Regions from separate parts of the Nonomuraea sp. NPDC049784 genome, predicted to be linked through region 2. Evidence: riboswitches for the same ligand, from Rfam matches in the RefSeq annotation. Region 2 holds a riboswitch; each other region holds the start of a gene.
What was found. Region 2 has a riboswitch for cyclic di-AMP ahead of AB0J09_RS33275 (CHAP domain-containing protein). Riboswitches for the same ligand answer to the same signal wherever they lie in the genome.
Positions count from the first base shown of each region.

Region 1: it holds a riboswitch for cyclic di-AMP, as region 2 does, so the genes downstream of both, AB0J09_RS16490 (GH25 family lysozyme) here and AB0J09_RS33275 (CHAP domain-containing protein) in region 2, are expected to answer to the same signal.
Region 3: it holds a riboswitch for cyclic di-AMP, as region 2 does, so the genes downstream of both, AB0J09_RS07195 (hypothetical protein) here and AB0J09_RS33275 (CHAP domain-containing protein) in region 2, are expected to answer to the same signal.
Region 4: it holds a riboswitch for cyclic di-AMP, as region 2 does, so the genes downstream of both, AB0J09_RS26725 (C40 family peptidase) here and AB0J09_RS33275 (CHAP domain-containing protein) in region 2, are expected to answer to the same signal.

Region 1 is NZ_JBFAMX010000064.1:2,824-8,246, reverse strand. Features, by position in the region: gene AB0J09_RS16500 (right-handed parallel beta-helix repeat-containing protein) at 1-332, shown strand, start outside; gene AB0J09_RS16495 (hypothetical protein) at 761-3,025, opposite strand; cyclic di-AMP (ydaO/yuaA leader) riboswitch at 3,609-3,751, shown strand; gene AB0J09_RS16490 (GH25 family lysozyme) at 3,764-4,540, shown strand; gene AB0J09_RS16485 (glycosyltransferase family 2 protein) at 4,683-5,342, opposite strand; gene AB0J09_RS16480 (NAD-dependent epimerase/dehydratase family protein) at 5,339-5,423, opposite strand, start outside.
Region 2 is NZ_JBFAMX010000212.1:10,745-16,167, forward strand. Features, by position in the region: gene AB0J09_RS33260 (hypothetical protein) at 1-584, opposite strand, end outside; gene AB0J09_RS33265 (aldo/keto reductase) at 683-1,504, shown strand; gene AB0J09_RS33270 (Gfo/Idh/MocA family oxidoreductase) at 1,524-2,477, shown strand; cyclic di-AMP (ydaO/yuaA leader) riboswitch at 2,594-2,731, shown strand; gene AB0J09_RS33275 (CHAP domain-containing protein) at 2,744-3,418, shown strand; gene AB0J09_RS33280 (YoaK family protein) at 3,651-4,346, shown strand; gene AB0J09_RS33285 (alpha/beta hydrolase) at 4,341-5,153, opposite strand; partial or broken gene AB0J09_RS33290 (LysR family transcriptional regulator) at 5,212-5,423, shown strand, end outside.
Region 3 is NZ_JBFAMX010000017.1:33,484-38,906, reverse strand. Features, by position in the region: gene AB0J09_RS07220 (STAS domain-containing protein) at 1-165, shown strand, start outside; gene AB0J09_RS07215 (rod shape-determining protein) at 178-1,179, opposite strand; gene AB0J09_RS07210 (hypothetical protein) at 1,302-1,436, shown strand; gene AB0J09_RS07205 (hypothetical protein) at 1,585-1,722, shown strand; gene AB0J09_RS07200 (DUF5302 domain-containing protein) at 1,864-2,064, shown strand; cyclic di-AMP (ydaO/yuaA leader) riboswitch at 2,231-2,366, shown strand; gene AB0J09_RS07195 (hypothetical protein) at 2,555-3,229, shown strand; gene AB0J09_RS07190 (alpha/beta hydrolase) at 3,267-4,112, shown strand; gene AB0J09_RS07185 (aminotransferase class III-fold pyridoxal phosphate-dependent enzyme) at 4,183-5,397, opposite strand; gene AB0J09_RS07180 (carbohydrate kinase family protein) at 5,394-5,423, opposite strand, start outside.
Region 4 is NZ_JBFAMX010000141.1:2,737-8,159, forward strand. Features, by position in the region: gene AB0J09_RS26710 (NYN domain-containing protein) at 1-605, shown strand, start outside; gene AB0J09_RS26715 (NlpC/P60 family protein) at 718-1,692, shown strand; gene AB0J09_RS26720 (cupin domain-containing protein) at 1,817-2,053, shown strand; cyclic di-AMP (ydaO/yuaA leader) riboswitch at 2,929-3,092, shown strand; gene AB0J09_RS26725 (C40 family peptidase) at 3,166-3,681, shown strand; gene AB0J09_RS26730 (hypothetical protein) at 4,233-5,060, shown strand; gene AB0J09_RS26735 (M48 family metallopeptidase) at 5,073-5,423, shown strand, end outside.

The sequences.
Region 1 (5,423 bases), on a different contig from region 2:
GCGCGGTGGCGCTTGACAACTACCCCGGATACAGCGGTGTGGTCGCCGGTACGAGTTACCACGTGTCGCTGTGGTACAGGGAGGCCGTGGCGACCATGCCTGCCGTCACGTGGAATGTTCGGTGGCGCGACGAGTCCGGCACGGTGCTGCGTACCGACGCCATCTCCCTGGCCCAGAAGACCGCCTGGACCGAAGCAGCCGGCACGTTCACCGCGCCCGCGGGCACGACCCGCGTCGACTGGACCTTTGTCTGGAACGCGAGCACCGCCGGGCCCGCGTTCCAGATCGATGATCTGGCAATCCGTACCGGGGAAGCTCAAGCAAAGACCTGAAGAACATGAGCCCGGTGACGGCGCTCCGCCCGCCTTCCTGAAACGCTACGCGCAAACGTGCGGCTGTAACACGGAAAACATGTTGCAGCCGCTCTGATGGGAGCAACATCCCGAGAAGGCGCGTGAAGCACCCGTCTTGAGGTCCCGGGACCGAGGTGCGGAAGGTACGCATCAGCTATCCGGACGGCACTTCAGCGGAGCCTCCGCTCGGGCCGCCAGGCGGTCCCGGCGGCGTCCGTTGGTTCTCCACCGAAGTGAAGTCTCGCCCGTTCAAGCTCTTCGCCGAAATGCAGGACGGTACGGTCACCGGCACCGTACAGCGCGTCCCCTCGGAGCGGTGACCGGAAACGATCCGTTCGCGAGAAGCAGGCCGCCGGCCACTCCCCAGCGGTCGCGTACGTTACTCGACCAGATACACAGCGTTCTGGTCACACGGGGACGTCGACGCGCCAAGCGAGCACGCGGCCGTAGTGAGACTGGCCGTACACGTGCAGGTTCCCGCGGACAGTCGCCGCAGCGACGGAGCATACCGGGCGGGCGAACGCGCCAAGGATGGCGAGGCGGCGCTGGGAGGCGGCGTCCCACAGCGCCACTGTGCCGTCCTCGGTCCCAGTCACCAGCAGGACCCCGTCACCGTGCTCGACCAGACTCAGGCAGGTGACGGTCGATGTATGCGGTATCCACTCCCGGCGTTCCCCGATGGTGGCGTCCCACAGGTGCACGTACCTCCCGCTGCCGACGGCGAGTACGTCAAGATCGGCGATTCGGCCCATGGCCAGACCCTCGCCGGCGTCGTCCACGCCGAGCGCCCGGATGTGCCGGCCGGTCAGCGGGCTCCAGAGGTCCACCTTGCTGCCGCACCTTGTGGCCAGCACCGGCTGATCCCCGGCCCTGCCGAAGGCGCTCTCGCTCAGCGAGAACCCCCACCTGGGCAGCTTGGCCACGCGCTCCTGTGTGACCGGGTCCCACACGTCGGCGCCGGCTGCGAGCAGCGCCCGGCCGTCGGCCTCGCCGAAGGCGAGAGCGGTGGGTGAGGCGTGATCCATGCCGCCGAAGGTGACCTGGCCACCCTTGGCATCGCCCTTCCGGGTGATCCCACGGATCTTGCTCAGTGGCTGCCACAGCATGGTGCCGTAGGCGGCACAGCCACTGCTCGCGATGTACGGCCGACCGGCCACATTTCCGGCTGCCAGTCCTCGGCAGCAGTGGTCATAAGGCGAGATGTCGCAGTCGTGGCCGCGGCCGCTCTGGCGGCAACCCACCGAACCGATCTTCTTTCCACTCGCCGCGTCCACCAGGAGCACCGTGTCACTGTGCGTGCCGACGGCCAGCGCGGGCACGCCCTGCACTGTGGTGAACAGCGCCAGCCCCGACCCGCCGTAGCCGGTCCGCCGGTGTCTGTGCGGCGTCTGTGCGTCCCAGACCTGCACCGTCCCGTCGAGACCGGCCGTGGCCAGGCAGAGGCGTCCCTCCAGGCGCCCGAAGGCGGCGGCCGTGATCAGGCGGGTGTCGGCGTCCAGGTCGACGTCCGTCTCGTGGCCCGGGTGCCAGATCACGGCCTTGGCGGGCCGTTCCCACGCCCCGACGGCTCCGGTGTGGTTCGCCACGAGCATCACGTTCTGCCCGGCGTGAGTGGTCATGGTCACCGGCCCCTGGTCGCGGTCGAACCCCTGGCTGGGGGTCCTGTCGCCGAGGTTCTCCAGTTTCAGGTAGACCACCTCGCGGCTTTGCACCGTGTAGCCCGGCGGGTGTTCGATCCGGACCACCACGGCGACTTCGGGCCGCCCGCTCCATACGCCCACGAGCAGGGGCGGAGCGAACCCGTCCTGCTCCATGTCCTCCCAGACATCGCTCGGTTCGGCGGTCCCCAGCTGCTCGCCGGTGGCGACGTCCCACACGTACAGCTCGTAGGGGCTCAGAGAGGCCAGTACGGTGCTCTCGCCCAGCTTCGCCACCGCGAGGTCGAGTATCCCGTCCCTCTCCTCCGCACGCAGCTCTCGCACGAGCTCGCCGGTGGCCGGGTCCAGCAGGTCGACGCGCCCGTCCTCGTCTTCGGCCGGGAAGCCGCGGTTGTCGAAACCGATCGCCACGGCGAGCAGCATCCGCCCACCCTCGGCCTCGACGAAGGCCATGGCTGTCGGATGGCCGCCGGTCGTGTCACAGGTGAACCCGCTCGCTCCGGTGAGCAGGTCCCAGGTGCGGATCGTGCCGTCGTGGTCGCCGCCGGCCAGCACCGGGCGGCCGTCCACCACGCCGAACGCCAGGGCGCGGACGCTCGCCGTATGGCCCTCCAGGTCCGGCCCTGACTGGTCGAACGCGTCGCGAAGCCGTACCACGTGGTCGTCGCCGCCACTGGCCACGAACGTGCGTCCCTCGAACTCGCCCATCGCCACCGCCCAGACCGGGCCGTCGTGGCGGGCCGTGCACACGTGGAAGGCCGTGGGCCGCTCGCCGGTTTCCCATGCCAGAGTCCATGTCCCCGGCCCTATCACATCGAATGCTGTCAGGGCTTCCGGTTCCTCGGCAGCGGCGGTCGCGCACAAGTACTCGAGCCGTTCGGGGCCGGGTAGAGCGAGAAGCCGCGGGAGCGCCCGGCGATAGGCCCGCAGCAGGGCCGGTGGGCACGATCCGCCGAGCGCGCCGCGGAGGAACGCCGGACCGGCTTCGTTCAATAAGGTGAGATCGAGCGTCATCGGCGCTGTCCCTCCTTTTGCTCTCGATCGGAACCGAGTTTGGCGAGCTTCGCCAAGTTCTCCGGCAGCCCGCCGCGCCCTGATCGCCCGGAACGTGCTCGGCGTCCAGCGACAATCGGGGCTTTCGCTCGGGCGATCCGTCCGGCCTCGGCCGGGTGCCGGCGCAGGTAGCCCTCGATGGCGGTGACGAACCGCGGGGTGAGCGCCAGGGCGCTTCTTCGAGGACTCGCGTCACGATTACCCGTGGAATGATGCCAAGTCACAATAGCAACGTACGGGTGATTCGCCCCATGTGTTGACAACCGTAGGCCTTCGCAGCGCGACACATGCTTTCGTCCGTAGCGGTGAGCGGGGCCCGGAAGAGGCGGCCCTCAAACTTTACCGAGCCCGAAAACCCTGACAGGCACGGCATTTCAGTACCGTTCAGCGGCCGATACACGCAAATCCCATTTTGCCCTACTTGCACTATCTATGGATAGATGCCTATCTTTTGCCTAATCAAGGCATAGATGGGACGACTTTCGCCGCATCGTTGCCGCTTCGTTGACCGGACCGTGCGCTGCCCTCAGAACTCTTCGTGGACAGCGTTCGGCCGCCGAATCCGCGCCTCGCGGAGCCGGGGACCCACCTCTTGGGGTGAATCGGACGCCAGCCCAGGCTGCGCCCGTAGGGCACTTCCAGGCCCGAACCCGTCAGCTAACCCGGTAGGCGGCATGGAAGCAAGGAGTCAATGCCGTCATGCCCAAGCCTCGGCTTGCCACAGTCGCCCACGCCCTCAAGAATCACTTCGATCCCCTCACCCAGCGCCTCAGCTTCGTCGTCGCCGGTGCGATCATCGCCGGGACCGCCGCCGTCGCCAGCGTGGCCGGCATGGCGCTCGCATCCTCCACGGAGAACGGCCCTGCGCACGCGGCTCAGCATGAGACCGGATCTCTCACGTATGGCCTGGACATCTCCAACTACGAGCCCCAGTACGACTGGAACGCCAGCACGGCCAAGTTCGGCATCATCAAGGCCACGGAAGGCACGAGCTTCCGCGATGCCTCCTTCGCCAGGCACTGGCTCCAGCTGGGCAAGAAGGGGATCGTGCGCGGGGCCTACCACTACGGCCACCCCGGCAACGACCCCGTCGCGGAGGCCGAGCACTTCCTGTCCGTGGTGAACTCCCAGCCCGCCAAGCCCGGCGACCTGCTGGTCCTTGACCTGGAGACCACGGACGGCAAGTCCGTCACCGAGGTCAACACCTGGGCCAAGACGTGGCTGTCGTACGTGAAGGCCAAGACCGGGATCACCCCGATGTTCTACAGCGGCTGGAACTTCGCCAACACCTACGGCAGGGGCCTGGCCCAGTACCCGCTGTGGGTCGCCCACTACAGCAAGGCCAAGGGATCGATCACCCCGCCCGCCGACTGGAAGTCCTGGACCATCCACCAGTACACCGAAACCCCCATCGACCAGAACGTCTCCGCACTGACCGCCGACCAACTGCGCAGCCTGGGCCGCCGCGCTGCCTGATCGGCGCCTGGAGCGCCTGGTACGGCAAGCGCGGCGAACGGGCCACCTCGCCAAAGCCGCAGCAACCACCACGGATCCACGAAGGAACGCTGCGAGTCCTTGAGCCGCACGATTGCGCCGTCCACGCCTACCTGTGGCTGCGTCACCTCATGTGTTCGGCCATGACCCGCCGCATGTCGGAGGCGGCCCGCAGGGTGCCCCGGACGGTGCCGGTGACCTTGGAACGGCCCGTTCTGCGCAGGTAGTCCACCTCCACCTCCGCGATCCGCCACCCGGAGGCGGCCGCGCGCAGCACCATTTCGAGCGGGTAGCCGAACCGGCGATCGTTCAGCCCGAGCGCCAGCAGCCGGGACCGTCCGGCGGCCCGCATGGGCCCGAGGTCGTGCAACGGCGCCCCGGTGCGGCGACGCAGGCCGCGGGCGATGACGGCGTTGCCGAGCCGGGCGTGCCAGGGCCAGGCGCCTGCCACGCGCGGCCGGCGGGCGCCGAGCACCAGGTCGGCGTGGCCGCCGATGACGGGTTCGGCGACTCTCGGGAGCTGGCGGGGGTCGAGGGAGGCGTCGGCGTCCATGAAGCAGACCACCTCCGCGCTCGCGGCCAGCAGCCCCGCGTGGCAGGCGGCACCGAAGCCGCGGCGCGGCTCGTGTACCACACGGGCGCCGAGGTCGCGGGCGACCTCTGCCGAGCGGTCGGTGGAACCGTTGTCGACCACCAGGGCACGGTATCCGTCGGGCATACGACCGAGCACCCAGTCGAGCGCGGCCTCCTCGTTCAGGCAGGGCAGGATCACCTCGACGGTCATGACCACGCGAACTCCTTCATGCCCGCCTCGAACCCGATCTCGGCGTGGAAGCCGAGCTCGCGGCCTGCCCGCTCGGGAGAG
Region 2 (5,423 bases):
GTGCCGAGGACGACCGTGCGCTCCGCCGGCCCTTCGGCGCTGGGCGGCTGGGCCCGCAGCCAGGCGAACTGGTGGCGTACCAGATCGATCCCGGCCCGCCGTACCGCGTCCTCCAGCGGCTTGTCGACGGGCAGGGCGGTGAAGACCGACACGTCGCTCAGACGCAGCCGCAGCGCGGCCGCCAGGCCCAGCGCGGCGCGCAGCCTGGTCGGCTGGGCCCTGGCCCGCAGCAGCGGCCGGTACGGCCCCGCGGCCAGCAGCTCGAGCAGCCGGAGAGTGGCCAGACCGTCGTCCACGATCACGATGCGGCCCGGACGCGAGGTGAGCCAGCGCAGCTGCACCCTGCCGGAGAAGGCGTCGCCGACGGCCTGCACGCGTCTGGGCATGCGTTCGCGCGGCTCGGCGAGCTCCAGCCCGTCGGGCAGCCCGAGAGACCTCAGCTCCCGGCGCGTGGCCTTCAGCGGCCGAAGACCCGAGCGCGGCACGACGACCGTCTTGGGGCCGAGCAAGCCTGCGTGGTGGGCCTCGACGGCGCACAGCATCTGGAGCGGAGACTCCACCCAGGCCGACGCCTGTTCGACCACTCCTGCTCCTCCCAGCCGGGTGATGGCCCGTTCACGACCGCTTCAAGCTAGCCCCGCCGCCTTAAGCCCTCAGAAACGCGACGTGAACAATGGAGGCTATGAACTCTCTCTTGCTCAACGCCGACGGCGTGCACATCCCGCAGCTCGGCTACGGCGTCTGGCAGGTCGCCGCCGACGAGGCCGCGCAGGCCGTCACGACCGCACTGAAGTCCGGCTACCGGCACGTCGACACCGCCGCCGCGTACGGCAACGAGGAGGGCGTGGGCCAGGCCGTGCGCGAATCGGAGCTGCCGCGCCGGAAGGTGTTCGTCACCACCAAGCTGTGGAACGCCGACCACGGACGCGCCGAGGCGGCCTTCGAGGAGTGCCTGGCCCGGCTCGGCCTCGACTACATCGACCTTTTCCTCATCCACTGGCCGGTGCCGCAGCAGGACAAGTACGTGCAGGCGTGGAAGGCGATGGAAAAGATCTACCGTGACGGGCGGGCGAAGGCCATCGGCACCTCCAACTTCACGATCGACACCCTGACCCGGCTGATGAACGAGACCGACATCGTGCCGTCGATCAACCAGATCGAGCTCCACCCGTACCTGCAGCAGCGCGATATGCGCGCCTTCCACGAGGCCAACGGCATCCTCACCGAGGCCTGGAGCCCGCTCGGCCAGGGCAAGGGCCTGCTCGACGACCCCGCGCTGGCCGTGCTGTCCGGCAAGTACGGCAAGACGCCCGCGCAGATCGTGCTCCGCTGGCACCTGCAGCTCGGCAACGTCGTCATCCCCAAGTCCGTGACCCCGTCGCGGATCGCCGAGAACATCGACGTGTTCGACTTCATCCTCGACCCCGAGGACATGGCCGCCATCGGCGCGCTGAACAGGGGCCGGCGTTTCGGTCCCGATCCCGACACGTTCGACATGATGTGATTCGTCTACGATCTCCCGTGTGCGGGATTTTGCGTGGGGCATTGCGGCGACAGGCGGTATCGCGCGGACTGTGGGAGCGGCCATCGTGGCCGAGCCGGGGATGCGGGTGGCCGCCGTCGGGTCCAGGGACTTAGGACGGGCGCAGACCCTGGCCGCCACTTTGGGCGCGGAGTCGGCGTACGGCTCCTATGAGCAGATGTGCGCCGATCCGGCCGTGGACGCCGTCTATGTCGCGACGCCGCACGCCCAGCATCTACAGGTGGCCGAGGCCGCCATCGCCGCGGGCAAGGCCGTGCTGTGCGAGAAGCCGCTGGCCGCCACCGTGGACGACGCGGAGAAGATGGTACGGCTGGCGCGCGAGGCAGGCGTGTTCCTCATGGAAGCCATGTGGATGCGCTTCAACCCCCTCATCCAGAAGATCGCGGCCGACGAGCGCTTCGGCGACATCCGCTCCGTGCACGCCTCCTTCGGCTTCGCCAAGCCCTACGATCCGGCGCACCGGCTGTGGGCGCCGGAGCTGGGCGGCGGGGCCCTGCTCGACCTGGGGATCTACCCGTTCGGCCTGGCTCAGCTACTCCTCGGCATGCCCTCTGACCTGCGGATAACCGGGTCCCTGGCACCCAACGGCGTGGACGCGGAGGCGGCCGGGGTCTTGCTCTACCCCGGCGGCAGGCGGGCTCTCGTAGAGACCTCGTTGCTCGGGAATTACCCGAACCATGCCTGTGTTGTAGGTACTCAGATGCGGGCGGACGTCCAGGCGCCGTTCTGGGCCCCGCAGCGGATGTTGCTTTCCGGGCGCTCCATGGAGCCGGAGGAGCATGTGCTCGATCCGGCGGACAACGGATACGCCGGAGAGCTCCGCGAAGTCCGCGCCGCGACGGCCGAAGGCAGGACCGAAAGCTCGGTCATGCCGCTTGATGAGTCCCTTGCCATGATGGGGCTCCTGGCCGCGGCTCGCAGGCAGCTCGCCTAGCTGGGTCGTTACAGATTTGTAGCCTCTTGCCTTATGCATTACATTTGAGGCATTCTTGAGACATTCGTCCGGTTTGTCCGGCAATGTCCGACCATCGCGACACACATCACAGGACCGTCCTGTGACCGCTGAATCCGCCTCCGGGCGGAACCGGGGACCCAAGTCCCATGGGGTGAATCGGCACTTCGGTGCCGTAGGGCAGCTTCCACGCCCGAACCCGTCAGCTAACCCGGTAAGCGGCATGGAAGCAAGGAGTAACCCCCTCGATGGCCAAGTTCCGCATTACCGCTGCCACGAAGACCAACATCGTCCGAGCCGCGCTCGGCGCGACCGTCCTGGCCTCCGGGCTCGGCGCCCACATGACCGCGGCCTCCGCCGCGGACAAGCAGCCGGCCACCGCAGCTACTCACGACAACAACCGTGCCAAGTCCCGGGAAACCAAGATCAACGTCACCGCCTCCCAGGTCCTGGCGCTCGCCAAGTCCCAGGTCGGCACCTCCGAGAACGCCTACGGCGGCGGCACCCCGTACCAGAGGTGGTACGCCAACTCACAGCGCGCCGCGGAGACCATCGCCCGTGACGGCGGCAGCCGGGCCGACTACGTGAACGCCGCCTGGTGCTCGATGTTCGTCTCCTGGGTCGGCGAGCAGACCGGCGCCCGCCCGCAGATCGGCTGGGACGCCTACACCGTCACCCACGCCAAGTGGTTCGCGGCCAATCATCGCTTCGGCACGGTCGCCAAGCCCGGCGCGGTCGTGTTCTTCTCCTGGAGCGGCAGCAAGAGCCTCGACGACATCCAGCACGTCGGGTTCGTCGAGAAGGACAACGGCGACGGCACCATCTCGACCGTCGAAGGCAACACCGGCAACGGCAAGGTCGAAGAGCGCGTGCGTCCGAAGTCCCAGGTCGTCGGCTACGGCTACCCGCAGTACGCCGGCTGACCCTGTTGCGCTAGACGAGCGCGCGCCCCGAAAGGGGCGCGCGCTCTTCGCATTCCACCGGTGAAGCGCCTGGGCACCGGCGCCTCCGAGTCCGCGCCGGAGTCGGATGAGCGGCCCGCCACCTGGGAAGACCCGAGGGAAGCAGGCTCGCGAGAAGAGCCACGCGCGAACCTCGCCAAGGAGCCGCCATGAGACCCAGCCCACGCCCAGGAGCCGTCGTCGCGGAGCGGCCGTGAGGGGCGGGCTCCAGTGGGCCGCCGACGGGCTGTTCCCCCGCGGCGGAAACCCACACGGCGTCCTGCCCGCCCTGCTGATCCTCCTGGCCATGGTCACCGGAATCGTGGACGCCGTCAGCTACCTCGGCCTGGGGCGCGTCTTCGTCGCCAACATGACCGGCAACACCGTCTTCCTGGGCTTCGCCCTCCTTGGCGGCGGAGACCTGTCGAAATGGGCCCCTCCCCTGTCCCTCGCCTGCTTCGGTGCCGGAGCGTGGAGCTCCGGCCTGCTGACCAGGCAGGTGGGGAACGCGCGGCGGGCGTTCACCATCGCCACCACCGTGCACGCGGTCCTCGTCGCGGCCGGCCTCGTGGTGGCCCTCACGGCCGGACACCACACCGCCGGGGCCAGGGCGGCGCTCATCGCGCTGCTCGCGTGCGGCATGGGCCTGCAGAACGCGTCCGTACGCGCGCTGGGCGTACCCGACCTGGTCACCAACGTCCTCACCACCACCCTGACGGGCCTGGCCGCCGACACCCCCGGGCGGGCGGCCTTCCGCCGGTTCGCCTCCGTCGCGGCGATGTTCCTCGGCGCGCTCGCCGGCGCCACGCTGCACCTGAACATCGGCCCCGCACCCGCGCTGACGCTCGCCCTGGTCCTGCTCGCGATCGTCGCCCTCGCAGCCCGCAGGCGCGGCCCCCGGAGCTCATGAGAGGAAGAAATCCGCCAGAGCCCGCGCGACCCCCGCCGGGTCGTTCTCCATCGGGATGTGCCCGGCCCCGGGAATGCGCACGAGCGTGCTGTTCGGGACCTCGGCGACGAAGCGCTCGGCGTACCGGACCTCCTGGAACGTGTCGTCCTCGCCCCACACCAGCAGCTTCGGCGTCTCATCGGCCTTCAGCGCGGGCACCAGGTCCAGCGTGTAGCGGCTGTCGGCCGCGCCCGCCAGGGCCATCCAGGACCGGCCGACCCGCGGGTCGTGCCACGGCTCCAGGTAGCCGGCCAACTCCGCCTCGGAGGCGGGCCGAGCCAGCGCGGTCGTGACGGCCTTGCGGCGTGCGGCCAGCAACTCCTCCACGGTCGTGGCCGCCACCACAGCGGGATCCCGGTAACGGGCCACCCCGGGCACCGGCCAGGAGTCGTACGTGACCGAATTGACCAGAGCCAGCCGCCGTACCTCCGACTCGACCAGCAGATGCTGCGCGACCGCACCCCCGATGTCGTGCCCCGCCACCAGCAGCGGCGCCTGCGCACCCACCGCGGCCGCGAACCGCCCCACCCACGCCGCCAGCGCGGGCACCGCCGCCGTCTCCGCCGTGAGCTCCCCCTCGGAACGGCCCAGCCCCGGCAGATCGACCGCCACAGGCCGCAACCCCGCCGCAGCCAGAGTGTCGATCACCGGCTCCCAGACCCGGCTCCAATACGTGCCGTGCAGCAGCAACACCACCGGGCCCCGCTCGCCCGCCGTCAGATAGCTGGCCATGCGGCCGTCGACTTCGATCGTCATTCGCTCGGACATGGCATAACCATGATGTTCTGCCCTACCTATGGTCAAATACCAACTAAGGTATGTCGGCATGACATTGGCGCAGCTCAGGGTGCTGGTCGCGGTCGCCGAGCACGGCGGCTTCACCGCCGCCGCCGACCACACCGGCATGTCCCAGCCCGCCGTCAGCCGCGCCATCGCCACCCTGGAGCGCGAGCTCGGCGCCGCCCTGTTCGTACGCCACCGCGACGGCATCGCCCTCACCGAAGCCGGCCAGGCAGCGCTCGCCCGGGCCCGCGAGAC
Region 3 (5,423 bases), on a different contig from region 2:
GGGGAACTGGCCTTCATCGACGTGGCCGGGCTGCGCGTCATCGTGACGGCCGCCGCCCGATTATCCCCGCCGCGCAGGCTGATCCTCGACCCGATCTCTCCCGTGGTACGCCGCCTCCTCGCCGTAACGGGCTGGGAACGCATCCAGGGCCTGCGAATGGGCTGAGCGGATGGGCGGTCACCTGTCCGGCACGGCCCAAGAGAGGCCGCTGCGGAGCCGGGCGATGAGCCCCAGGTCGTCCACGAACCGGCCCAGGCCGAGGGCCACGCACTCCAGCGGCCGTTCCGCCCTCCGTACCGGCATTCTCAGCGACGCCCGCAGCCGCCGCGCGAGCCCCCGCAGCAGCGCGCCGCCTCCTATCAGCACCGCGCCCCGCCCTCCGAGGTCCGCGGCCAGTTCGGCCGGGCACCGCTCGACCGTCTCCATCGCCGCCCGCACGATCGCCTCGACCGGTTGCCTGGTCGCCTCGTAAATCTGCTGGACGGGCAGCCGTACCTCGCGCTCGTGGCCGGTGTCCGAGTCGCGGGCGTGCACCGTCACGTGCCGGTGCGTCGGTTTCCACTCTGCGCCGATGTGGCGTTTGGCCGACTCGGCCTCGTGCTCGTCGAGGAGGAGGCCGTGCTCGTGTTCGACCAGGCGCACGATGGCCCTGTCGACGGCCTCGCCGCCGCCTGGGACGGCCGTCGTGGACACGGCGGCCCCGGACGAGAGGACGGCGATCCTGGCCGAGTCGCGCCCGATGTCGATCACCATGTTCCCGGCGACGTCGTCGACCGGCAGCCCGGCGCCGAGCGCCGCCGCGAGCGAGTGCGGGACCAGAACGATCCGCCTGGCGTCCGCCTCGAACGCCACGTCGCTCAGCGCCGTCCGCTCGATCGGGGTGGAGCTGTCGGGCAGCGCCATGACCAGGCGTGGCCTGGCGAACGGACGCCGGTGCACCTTGCTCAGGAAATGCCTGACCATGCGCCAGGTGAGCTCGCCGTCGGCCGGCAGGCCGCCGCTGACCGGCCGGCACGTCTCGCCGTCGGCCGCGTCCGCGCCGTACGCGATGACCTTGCCGGTGCGGTCGTCGAGCATGACCGCCGAGGGCTCGTCGAGCACGATGCCCTTGCCCCTGGCGTAGATTCGTGTGCTCGCGCCTCCCAGATCCAGCGCCAGGTCACGGCCCAGGAGGCTCATGGCAGGACCGGGGGCTTGACCATCATGCCGGGTGTATTTCCTGAGCCGCTCCAACCCAACACCAGGAACTGAACGGTTCCCCTTTACCCTGCGGGCAGCACACCCGACGCCAGGAGGACCCAGTGCTCGACTACGACCTCGAGGCCGAACACTATGACGAGACGCAGGGTGGCCTGCCGCGCGCCAGGGCCGCCGCCGACGCCGTGCGGCTTGCCCTGCCCTGCTTTGTAGGAGTGCGATACCCGCCCCCGACCTGAACTGAAGGCCGAGGCATCCTCTCTGGAGAAATTCCGGCAAACATGCCGCTCGCCCTTTTGCTGATCGCAATCGTCGTGCTCCGGCTCCTGAATCGGCCGGGCACTGGGGGGTGGGCGTCCCGACTAGGCCGGCATCGCGATCCTCACCGTGGCCATCGGCGCGCTGCTGCTGACGGGGAAGGGTCTGGACGGGCACACCTGGGCCGACGCCGCCGTGGCCTGGCCGCCGCGCACGCCTCCGCGGCGGCCGTGGTCATCCCGTCGCTGGGGGTGGTGGGAGCGCTGATCGCCCTCGTGGCGTTGGTGGCGATGCCGGGCAGGCGGCTGGACGCGCCGGCGGTCTCGCAAGGCAGGGTCGAAGCCGGTTTCGCGTCGTAAGCGGGGCCATGCGAAGCTGTGAGTTGTCCCCAACACCTTGGAGGTCCTCATGGCGGATACACCGGAGCCGGAAGTCAGCGAAACTCCCGAGGACGAGATGAAGCGCAAGTTCCGCGAGGCGCTGGAGCGTAAGCGCAACCTGCACGCGGACTCGGGCGCGGGTGGCAAGGGCGGCGACCCATCGAAGATCCACGGGGCGCACGGTCCGGCTGCGAGTAAAAGATCGTTCAGGCGCAAGAGCGGCGGCTGAGGCTGGATTTTCAGGGGGTACGGCACTGCCGTACCCCCTTTTTTCTTTGTACGGGAAGGTAGATCTTCTGCCCGTTTCATGACGAAGTGTTTGCGTATGTCCGGAATGCGTGGTTAGAGTGTTGCCCAATTCACAGCCGGTGGCGTGGACCTCACAGAGGAGGAACAGCTGGCTGGCGCCGAATCCCGATCACTCGGGAACCGGGGACCCACCGCAAATGGGGTGAATCCGACCAAGCGTCGGTAGGGCATCTCCACGCCCGAACCCGCCAGCTAACCCGGTAGGCGAGATGGAGAGGACATATGAACGACTTGAACGACCGCGTCGAACTCCCAGACAGCGTGATAGCCGCCGCTTCCTGAGCGGTCCCTTCCTCAGGCTCGTTTCGCGCTCTGCGTAGCTTCTCCCCCCATTGTCAGGTGCTTTGCCCTGCTACGCCCTTTTTCGAGCGAGCGAACCTCCCTGCCCCCGTCGCGAAGGACTTAAATTCATGTCTGCACGTTTTGGCCTGCGTTCTCTCGCTCTGCTCACCAGCTCTACCGTGTGCGCGCTGACCTGCGCCGGCACCGCGGCTCACGCCGACTCAAGCACTGGCGAGAAGGTCCTGCTCAAGGGCTCGACCACCGCTTCATACTTCTGGGACGACTCCTCCGGCCGCGCCGGTGACACCGGCCTGCCCGCCAGCGGCAAGCCCATGCAGAAGGGCCTGGCCGCCAGCCCGAGCTGGCCGCTCATGACCGAGGGCTACGTGGTCTACGAGGGCAAGAAGCTGCCCTTCTTCGTCGGCGACCGCGGCCCGGGTGTGCCCTCCAACAACGGGGTCATGCTGGACCTGGACGCCAAGACCTTCGCGGAGCTCACCGGCGGCACGTTCAACTCCGACACGCTCGGCGTCGACGGCAACGGCGGCGAGGGCCACATCAAGGTCGACTACGTCATCACCAAGTGGGGCCAGGGTCCAGGCAAGAAGAACTACCCGGTCCCGTTCTCGACCGGCGCCTGGGCCGAGGAGGACAACAACCCGGCCGAGCCTCCCGCGGCCAGCGAGGCCGTGCCCGCACCGCTCTCGAAGAGCACGGCCGCCGTCGTGGCCGGCGCCGTGGCCGTGGCGGGCGGCAGCGTGGCGCTCACCAGCGAGCGCATCCGCAACCTCATCAAGATCTGACTTTACGGGCCACCACCAGAATGTCATTCTGGTCCTCGTGACCACCCGTGTAGCCGCGAACGGCATCGAAATCGCCTACGAGAGTTTCGGTTCGCACGAGGGCCGTCCCCTGCTCCTCATCATGGGGCTCGGCGCCCAGCTGATCCACTGGGACGAAGGGCTCTGCGAGCTGCTGGCGGGGCAGGGACACCACGTCGTACGGTTCGACAACCGCGACGCGGGCCTCTCCACCCACTTCCACGACAAGGGCGCTCCCGCGCTGGGGGCGCCCTCGCCGTATCTGCTGGACGACCTGGCCGATGACGCGGCGGGGCTCATGGACGCCCTCGGCTGGCCCGCCGCGCACGTGGTCGGCGCCTCGATGGGCGGCATGATCGCCCAGGCATTGGCCATCCGCCATCCGGACCGGGTGCTGACCCTGACCTCGATCATGTCCACGCCCGGACCCTCGGTGGCCCCGCCGACGGAGGCCGCGCTCGCCGTCCTCCTGGCCAGGCCCGCTCCCGACCGCGGATCCGTCATGGCCCAGGCGGTGCGGACCTGGTCGGTCCTCGGCTCGCCCGGATACGAGCTGGACCCTGAGAGGATCACCGAGCTGGCCGGGCTGGCGTTCGACCGCTGCTTCGACCCCGACGGCACGGCCCGGCAGCTCGCCGCGATCATGGCCTCGGGAGACCGTACGGCACTGCTCACGGGCCTACAGGTGCCCACGCTGGTGCTGCACGGCGAGGCCGACCAGCTCATCCCGGTCGCCGCCGGCCACGCCACGGCCGCGGCCGTCCCCGGTGCCCGCCTGGTGACCTACGCAGGCATGGGCCACGACCTGCCGCGCCCGCTCTGGCCGTCCATCGTGGACGAGATCACCAAGCTCACCGCCACCTGAACCCCTCTTTCCGGCCCTCCCGCCGCACTACGGGGCGGCGGGTCACTCGTGGCGTGTGCCGCCAACGGGATTAGCCGAAGTGGGCACGGGTCTCCGAGAACGCCTGATCCGTGCCCTCCAGAGCCTTCGCCACGTCCGCCTCCGTGTGCGCGGCCGACATGAACCAGTTGTGCCACGGGTGCAGGTAGACCCCGTGCCGCAGGCAGGCGTCGCTCCAGTACATCGCGACGGAGAGGTCGGCGTCCCCGTCGAAGCTGAGCCACGGGATCGTCACCGGCCCCGTCTGGTTCACCACGAACCCGTGGGACTTGGCCTGCGCGTGCAGCCCCTCGCGAAGCTGCGTGCCGGCCCGCTCCATGGCCCCGATGCCGTCCGTGTCGCGCAGGGTCTCGATGGTCGCCTTGGCCGCCGCCATGGCGACCGCCGAGAACCAGAACGAGCCGGTGGAGTACAGCGTCTGCGCCGGTCCGCGCAGGGCGTCCGTGCCGGTGACGGCCGCGAACGGGTGGCCGTTGGCCATGGCCTTCGACCAGGCCGTCAGGTCAGGGCGTACCCCATAGGGCTCCCAGGAGCCGCGCAGGTCGATCCGGAACCCCGCCCGCACGTCGTCGATCACCAGCGCCGCCCCGAGCCGGTCGGCCAGGGCGCGGGCGCCGCGCGCGAACGCGGGCTCCACCAGCTCCTGGTCCTCGAACGAGTCGTGCTTGAACGGCGTCACGATGATCGCCGCCACGTCCCCCTCCACGGTCGCCGCCGCGGCCTCCAGCGACTCCAGGGAGTTGTACGTGAACTCCACCAGGTCCGCCCGCTCGTTGGGTGTCGTGCCCGACAGGGACGGCGTGCACCAGGGGTCCGCCCCGTGATAGGCCCCATGGGCCATCAGCACCTTGGTCCGGCCGGTGGCGGCCCTGGCGACCATGAGCGCCTGGGTGGTGGCGTCGGTGCCGTTCTTGGAGAACATCGCCCAATCGGCGCTGGGCACGGTGTCCACCAGCAGCTCGGCCAGCTCCACCATGATCGGGCCCGGGCCGTTGAGGCAGTCGCCGAGCGCGGCCTGCCTGGCGGCGGCCTCCTCCACGCGCGGGTGTCGGTGCCCGAGCACGACCGGGCCCCAGCTGCACATGAAGTCGATGTACTCGCGCCCGTCCACGTCCCACTGGCGGCAGCCCTCGCCGCGTTCGAAGAACTGCGGGAAGCCGGGGGCGAAGAGGGCGGCGTTGAGGTGCCCGTACATGCCGCCGGGGACGACCTTCAAGGCCCGCCGGCGGAGTTCTGCGTCGGTCATCCGAGGATCCTTAGAGTCGAGTCGAG
Region 4 (5,423 bases), on a different contig from region 2:
CCCGTGAGGGCAGGAGCATCGAGGACTCCCGCATCAGGGTGCTGCTGGACGCGCTGCAGGACGCCTCCGCCGGGCTGCGCAGGGAGCTGGCCCTGCCCACGACGATCACCCGGCCCGCCGACTCGGTCGCCGCGATCACCGGCGAGCGGCCCGGCGTACGCGGCGTTCCCGCACGCGCCCTCGCCGACGACGACCCGCAGCTCCTCGACCAGCTCCTGGCCCTGCCGCAGGTCCACCTGATCATCGACGGTTACAACGTGACCAAGACCGGCTACGGCACGCTCACCCTGGCCGACCAGCGCAACCGGCTGATGACCGGGCTCGGCGGGCTGGTGGCGCAGACCAGGGTCGAAGTGACCGTGGTGTTCGACGGGGCCGAACTCAACGCCCCCGTGCAGGTGGTGGCGCCGCGGGGGGTACGGGTGCTGTTCAGCGACCCCGGGGAGATCGCCGACGACCTGATCCGTCAACTCGTCCGCGCCGAGCCGCCCGGCCGGGCCATCGCCGTGGTGTCGTCGGACCGCGAGGTGGCCGAATCCGTCAGGCGGATGGGAGCCAGACCCGTTCAGTCTGGATTGCTGCTGCGCAGGCTGGGCCGGGCCTAGATTACGGACCGGCTGGGACGGCCCTCCATCACGATTTGCTACGTTTAGGTGAGACCTCACCCGCCACTTCTGTACTATTTCGCCCCAGATATCATCCCTGGGAGGCGACACAGTGAGGTTTGGCAGGGTGCCGGTGGCCGCGGGTCTCGCGCTCGGGCTGGTCCTGTCCCCTATAGGCGCTGCCGCCGCTGATCCCAAACCCACACTCCGGCAGGCCAAGGCCAAGCTTGAAAAGCTCAACGACAAGGCCGACAAGGTCGTCGACCAGTTCAACACGGCCACGGAGCGCTACAAGAAGGCCAAGAGCGCTTATACCAAGCTGAACGACAGCTACAAGCGCAAGCTGGCGACCGTCGCGGACCTGCGTTCCCAGGTGATAGGCATGGCCGTCGACAGCTACAAGTACGGCACCGACCTGACCTCCTTGCCCGGGCTGATCAGCACGGACAACCCCCAGGCCCTGCTGACGGGGCTGACGCTGGCCGGGCAGATATCGAAGGAGCGGGCGGAGAAGCTGGCCGCGTTCGATCGTGAGAACCGCGGGCTGAAGGTCGAGCGTGACAATGCGCAGAAGGCACTGGAGGCCGCGGACAGGGAGCGGGACGGGGTCGAGAAGGAACGCTCGGAGATCATGAAGCTGATCAACGAGCAGAAGAAGCTGCTGAGGAAGCTGGGCGCCTACAATCCCGGCAACCCGAACAGCGTCGGCATCAAGTACTCGGGCCCGGCCTCGGGCAACGCCGCCGCCGTCCTGCGCTTCGCCTTCGCTCAGGTAGGCAAGCCGTACATTTACGGCGGGACCGGTCCGGGAGGCTACGACTGCTCAGGCCTGACCCAGGCGTCATGGCGCGCCGGCGGCGTGTCGTTGCCGCGTACGACGTGGCAACAGTGGGCGTGGGGGGCCAACCGCAGGGTCTCCTTGGACGACCTCCAGCCGGGGGACCTCATCTTCAGCTCGAGCTTGGGCCACGTCGTGATGTACGCCGGCAACGGGGACATTGTCCACGCGCCCCAAACCGGCGACGTGGTCAAGGTCGTCAAGCTCTCCTCCTACGGCAACTCTCTCCTGGGCGCCATCCGCCCGTAGGGCGCCATTTCTGAGAGTTCCCGAGTACAGGGGCTGGGTTTCCGTCGTCTGAGGCGCGTCTCCTGGCGCTGGGCCAGCGATCGACTGCGCGCGTCTCCTCTACCGCATCAGCCTGCGCGGCACCGTGGAGGTCTACGACATCGCCATCGCCCAGAGCACCCAGCACTCCGACGCCCACCTGCCCGGCGTCGAGGAATGCCTCGTGCTCACCCACGGACGCGTCAGCACCGGCCCGACCGATTCCCCCACCGACCTGGCCGAAGGTGATTCCATCCGGTTCAATGCCGCTCGCCCGCACCTGTACCGAGGTCACGCCGCGGACAATCGCGCTGTCCTTCTCATGGTGCACCCGGAGAGCTGACCAGAGCATCGGCAGGACAAAAGGCCACCATCTTGGGTGACTCGAAGTAGTCAGCCGTGTGAGGTAGGTAAGGCGGGCGCGTACTTGCCCCAACAGTATTCAGGGGTCTTCAGCCATGTCAGGTGCACTGCCTCGGTAGGAGCGGTCTTCGTGCATTCGAGGCATCAGACGCAACACATTGCGAGATCGCGCGGTCAGCGCTGAATGGCCGTGAGGAAGTCTCCGGGGGCTCACGTGACTTCGCGACCTTCAAGCCTCTGACCAGCTACATCGCTTGATCGACCTAAGGCATCGCTCATGCTGGCGTGCGTTGTTGGTGGAGGCGGCGCACGTCGTCGCACGTCGCGGCGCTCTGCCGCCTTCCCTGCGCCGGGCCGGCGAGGCGTTGTGCGGTGGGCCCGGCGCAACGTGTACGGCGGCCGGGGTGGAGCTCGTCGTGCGGGATGCTGTGGCTGAACGATCATTCGAAGCGCTTCTACGATGCAGCGTCGTTAATGTCGGCCAGGGCAGCCGGAGACGAGCCGGTCCACGGCGGGAACGCTCCCACGCATGAGCGTCGTGTGGGGCATCGCAACAAATGTGAAAAAGGCGACAATTACGGCCTGACAAACGCAGGCGAAACGAAGTGTGAGCAGTGTCACATTTCGATAAAGGAGCCTGGGGTTCCAGCAGGGATTTCCGCTCTTACAGCACCCTTTATCTGATCTTTACAGCCCATGTCTCACTTTGCTGATTCTTGACGGTTCGGCGTAGCTTCGGGCGTCGTCGCGGCGAACAAGCCATGTCCTCCGCGAACCCGCATCGGTCTCTCCCGATGTGAGACAGATAAAGATCCGCTGGTCGCCGCCCATATGCGCATATCAACATCTTGATCGGGCGGTGGCCTGCCGAGTCCGTGCAGCCAGGAGGCACGGAGCCGGGGACCCAGCGATCCCAGTTCCCCAGGGATCAGGGGTGAATCGGCGCGCAGATCGCGCCGTAGGGCTACTTCCAGGCCCGAATCCGTCAGCTAACCCGGTAGGCATTCGTGGAAGACTCAAGGAGAAATCCTGTCTACCTCCCCGCAGAACCCCCGTCTGTCCCGCCTTGCCCTGAGTGGCGTAGCGCTCACGATGACCGTGACGGCCGGAGGTCTGGTCCTCCATGCCCCAACGGCGCAAGCGGCGGCGAGCGCGTCGGATTCGACGGCCAAGGCGGCCACAGCCGCCCGAACCTCGAAGTCGGCCAGGGCCGCAGCGCTCAGGGCAGTCAAGATCGCTCGGCAGAAGTCCAAGGCCCGCAAGGCCGTCTCCGCGGCCAAGCACCAGATCGGTGACCCGTACCGCTACGGAGGCACAGGTCCTGGTTCGTTCGACTGCTCCGGCCTCGTCCAGTACGCCTGGAAGAAGGCTGGGGTGAAGATCCCGCGCGTGACGAGCAGCCAGTTCGTCCGCATCAAGAGCAAGGTCTCCTGGCGGAATCTCCAGCCTGGTGACCTGCTGTTCTTCAACGGGCTCGGCCACGTGGGCATGTACGTCGGCAAGGGCAAGATGATCCACTCGCCGCGGACAGGCGAACGGGTGCGCATCGACAAGCTGGGCACATGGCGTAAGTCGTCCTTCGTGGGCGCGGTCCGTCCCGGCCTGTGACCAAGCCCCGCCCGAACCCGTTTCGGGCGGGGCTCGTCCTCTTTTGCTGAGGTCCCTTTTATATTTGTTACGGCGGAGCACGTGCGGCGCCACCCGCCGCACGTGGCTGAGGGCCTCCAGGGAGACGCTCGCTGACCCGCACGGGGTTGGCCGCCGCAACGGCGCACGTTGGACCGCACAACCCTTGACCGCCGGGACGCAGGGGAGGGCGGCTGCCTCCCACCCCACACCTCGCCACACCCCTGGCTTCGCGCCGCTCGACACCGCGCCACACGGCTTCATATCTCTGGCTTCGCGCCGCGCGGCTTCACATGGCGCGACCCTGGCCGTTGGTCAACGGGCCTCGGCGTTTGGCTGGCGACCCGCGTTCGGCGGCGCATGACGGGCGGCTGATGGCCCGTGTCGAGTCCGGTGCGTGTCCCAATGGTCCCCGGGCATGACGGCGCGGCCCACCGATCATCAGAGGCCCGTCGATCCAGACCCCGGCGCCCGCTGGTCCGGAGCGCGGTGCGGCCAAGGTGCCCCCTGCGGGGCGGCTACGATCGGGCATCGTGTCTGGGTGGGTGAGTCAACGGGTCGCGGTGGTCTCCATCGTGCTCCTCGCCGTCGCTTCCGCCGGCGCCCCCACCCCCGATTCGCCGATCCTTCCGCAGGAGGCTCGCCACCTGTGGAGTGATGGTGCGGTCGTCGTCGGCGGAGCGCGGTCCGTAGTCGTCGGACACCACGCCCCATCCGGTGAGCTCCGCGAACTCGCGCGCAGGGCCGACGCGGCCGGGCGGCGGGTCTCGGACGTGCTCGGCCGGCCAGTACGACCGCTGATCGTCGTTCCCGGCTCCGCCGCCGAAGCGGCCGGGCTGGCTGGGTTGGACGGGGCGGGAGAGGTCGACGGGCTGGCCGCGGTGGCCGACGGCGGGCGGGTGATCGTCGTCCCCGAGTTCTTCGCCAAGCTCAACTCCACCGGCAAGGACGTCGTACTCACCCATGAGCTCACCCACGTCGTGGCGGGCACCGACCGACTGCCCGTCTGGCTCTACGAGGGGTTCGCCGACTACGTCGGCTACCGCGACTCCGGGCTGCCCGTGAGGACCGCCGCCGCTGAGCTCGCCGCCGAGGTGCGGTCCGGCCGGTTGCCGGGTGAGTTGCCCGGACCTGCCGCTTTCGCCGCCGACGGGCGGGACCCCCTACGGCTCGCCAGGGCGTACCAGGAGGCCTGGCTGGCGTGTCGCTTCCTCGCTGACCGGTTCGGTGAGGGGACGCTGGTGAGGCTCTACCGTGAGGCCCGGTCAGTCGGCGTCGATCAGGCACTCGCCGCGCTGGGGCTCTCCGCGGCGACGCTGACCGCACGGTGGCGCGACTATGTGCGAGACCAGCTCGCGTAAAGGGGGAGGCAGATGGACGAACAGCGAGATACGGACGGAGCAGCGCAGCAAGGCGGGGAGATAGGGGGCGCGGTCCCCGCCCTGGGCGCCGAGCCGACCGGCAACGGGGTGACGCAGCCGAAGGAATCGCAGGGGAACGTCAAGGGGGCGGGTGTGTCCGTGAACGGGGACGGGCCGCGCCAAACCGCGGACGGGCGGCGGCTGAGGCGGCAGGCGGCGGTGGCGGCCGTGCTGCTCGGCCTGGTCATCCTGGCCGTGGCCGCCTTCAGCACCCCCTGGCACCTTCTGGCCGCCGGAGCGCCCGACCCCGCGCGCGACTTCACCGCCGCGCAGATCGCCAGGAGCAAGTCGTTCGACGCGGCC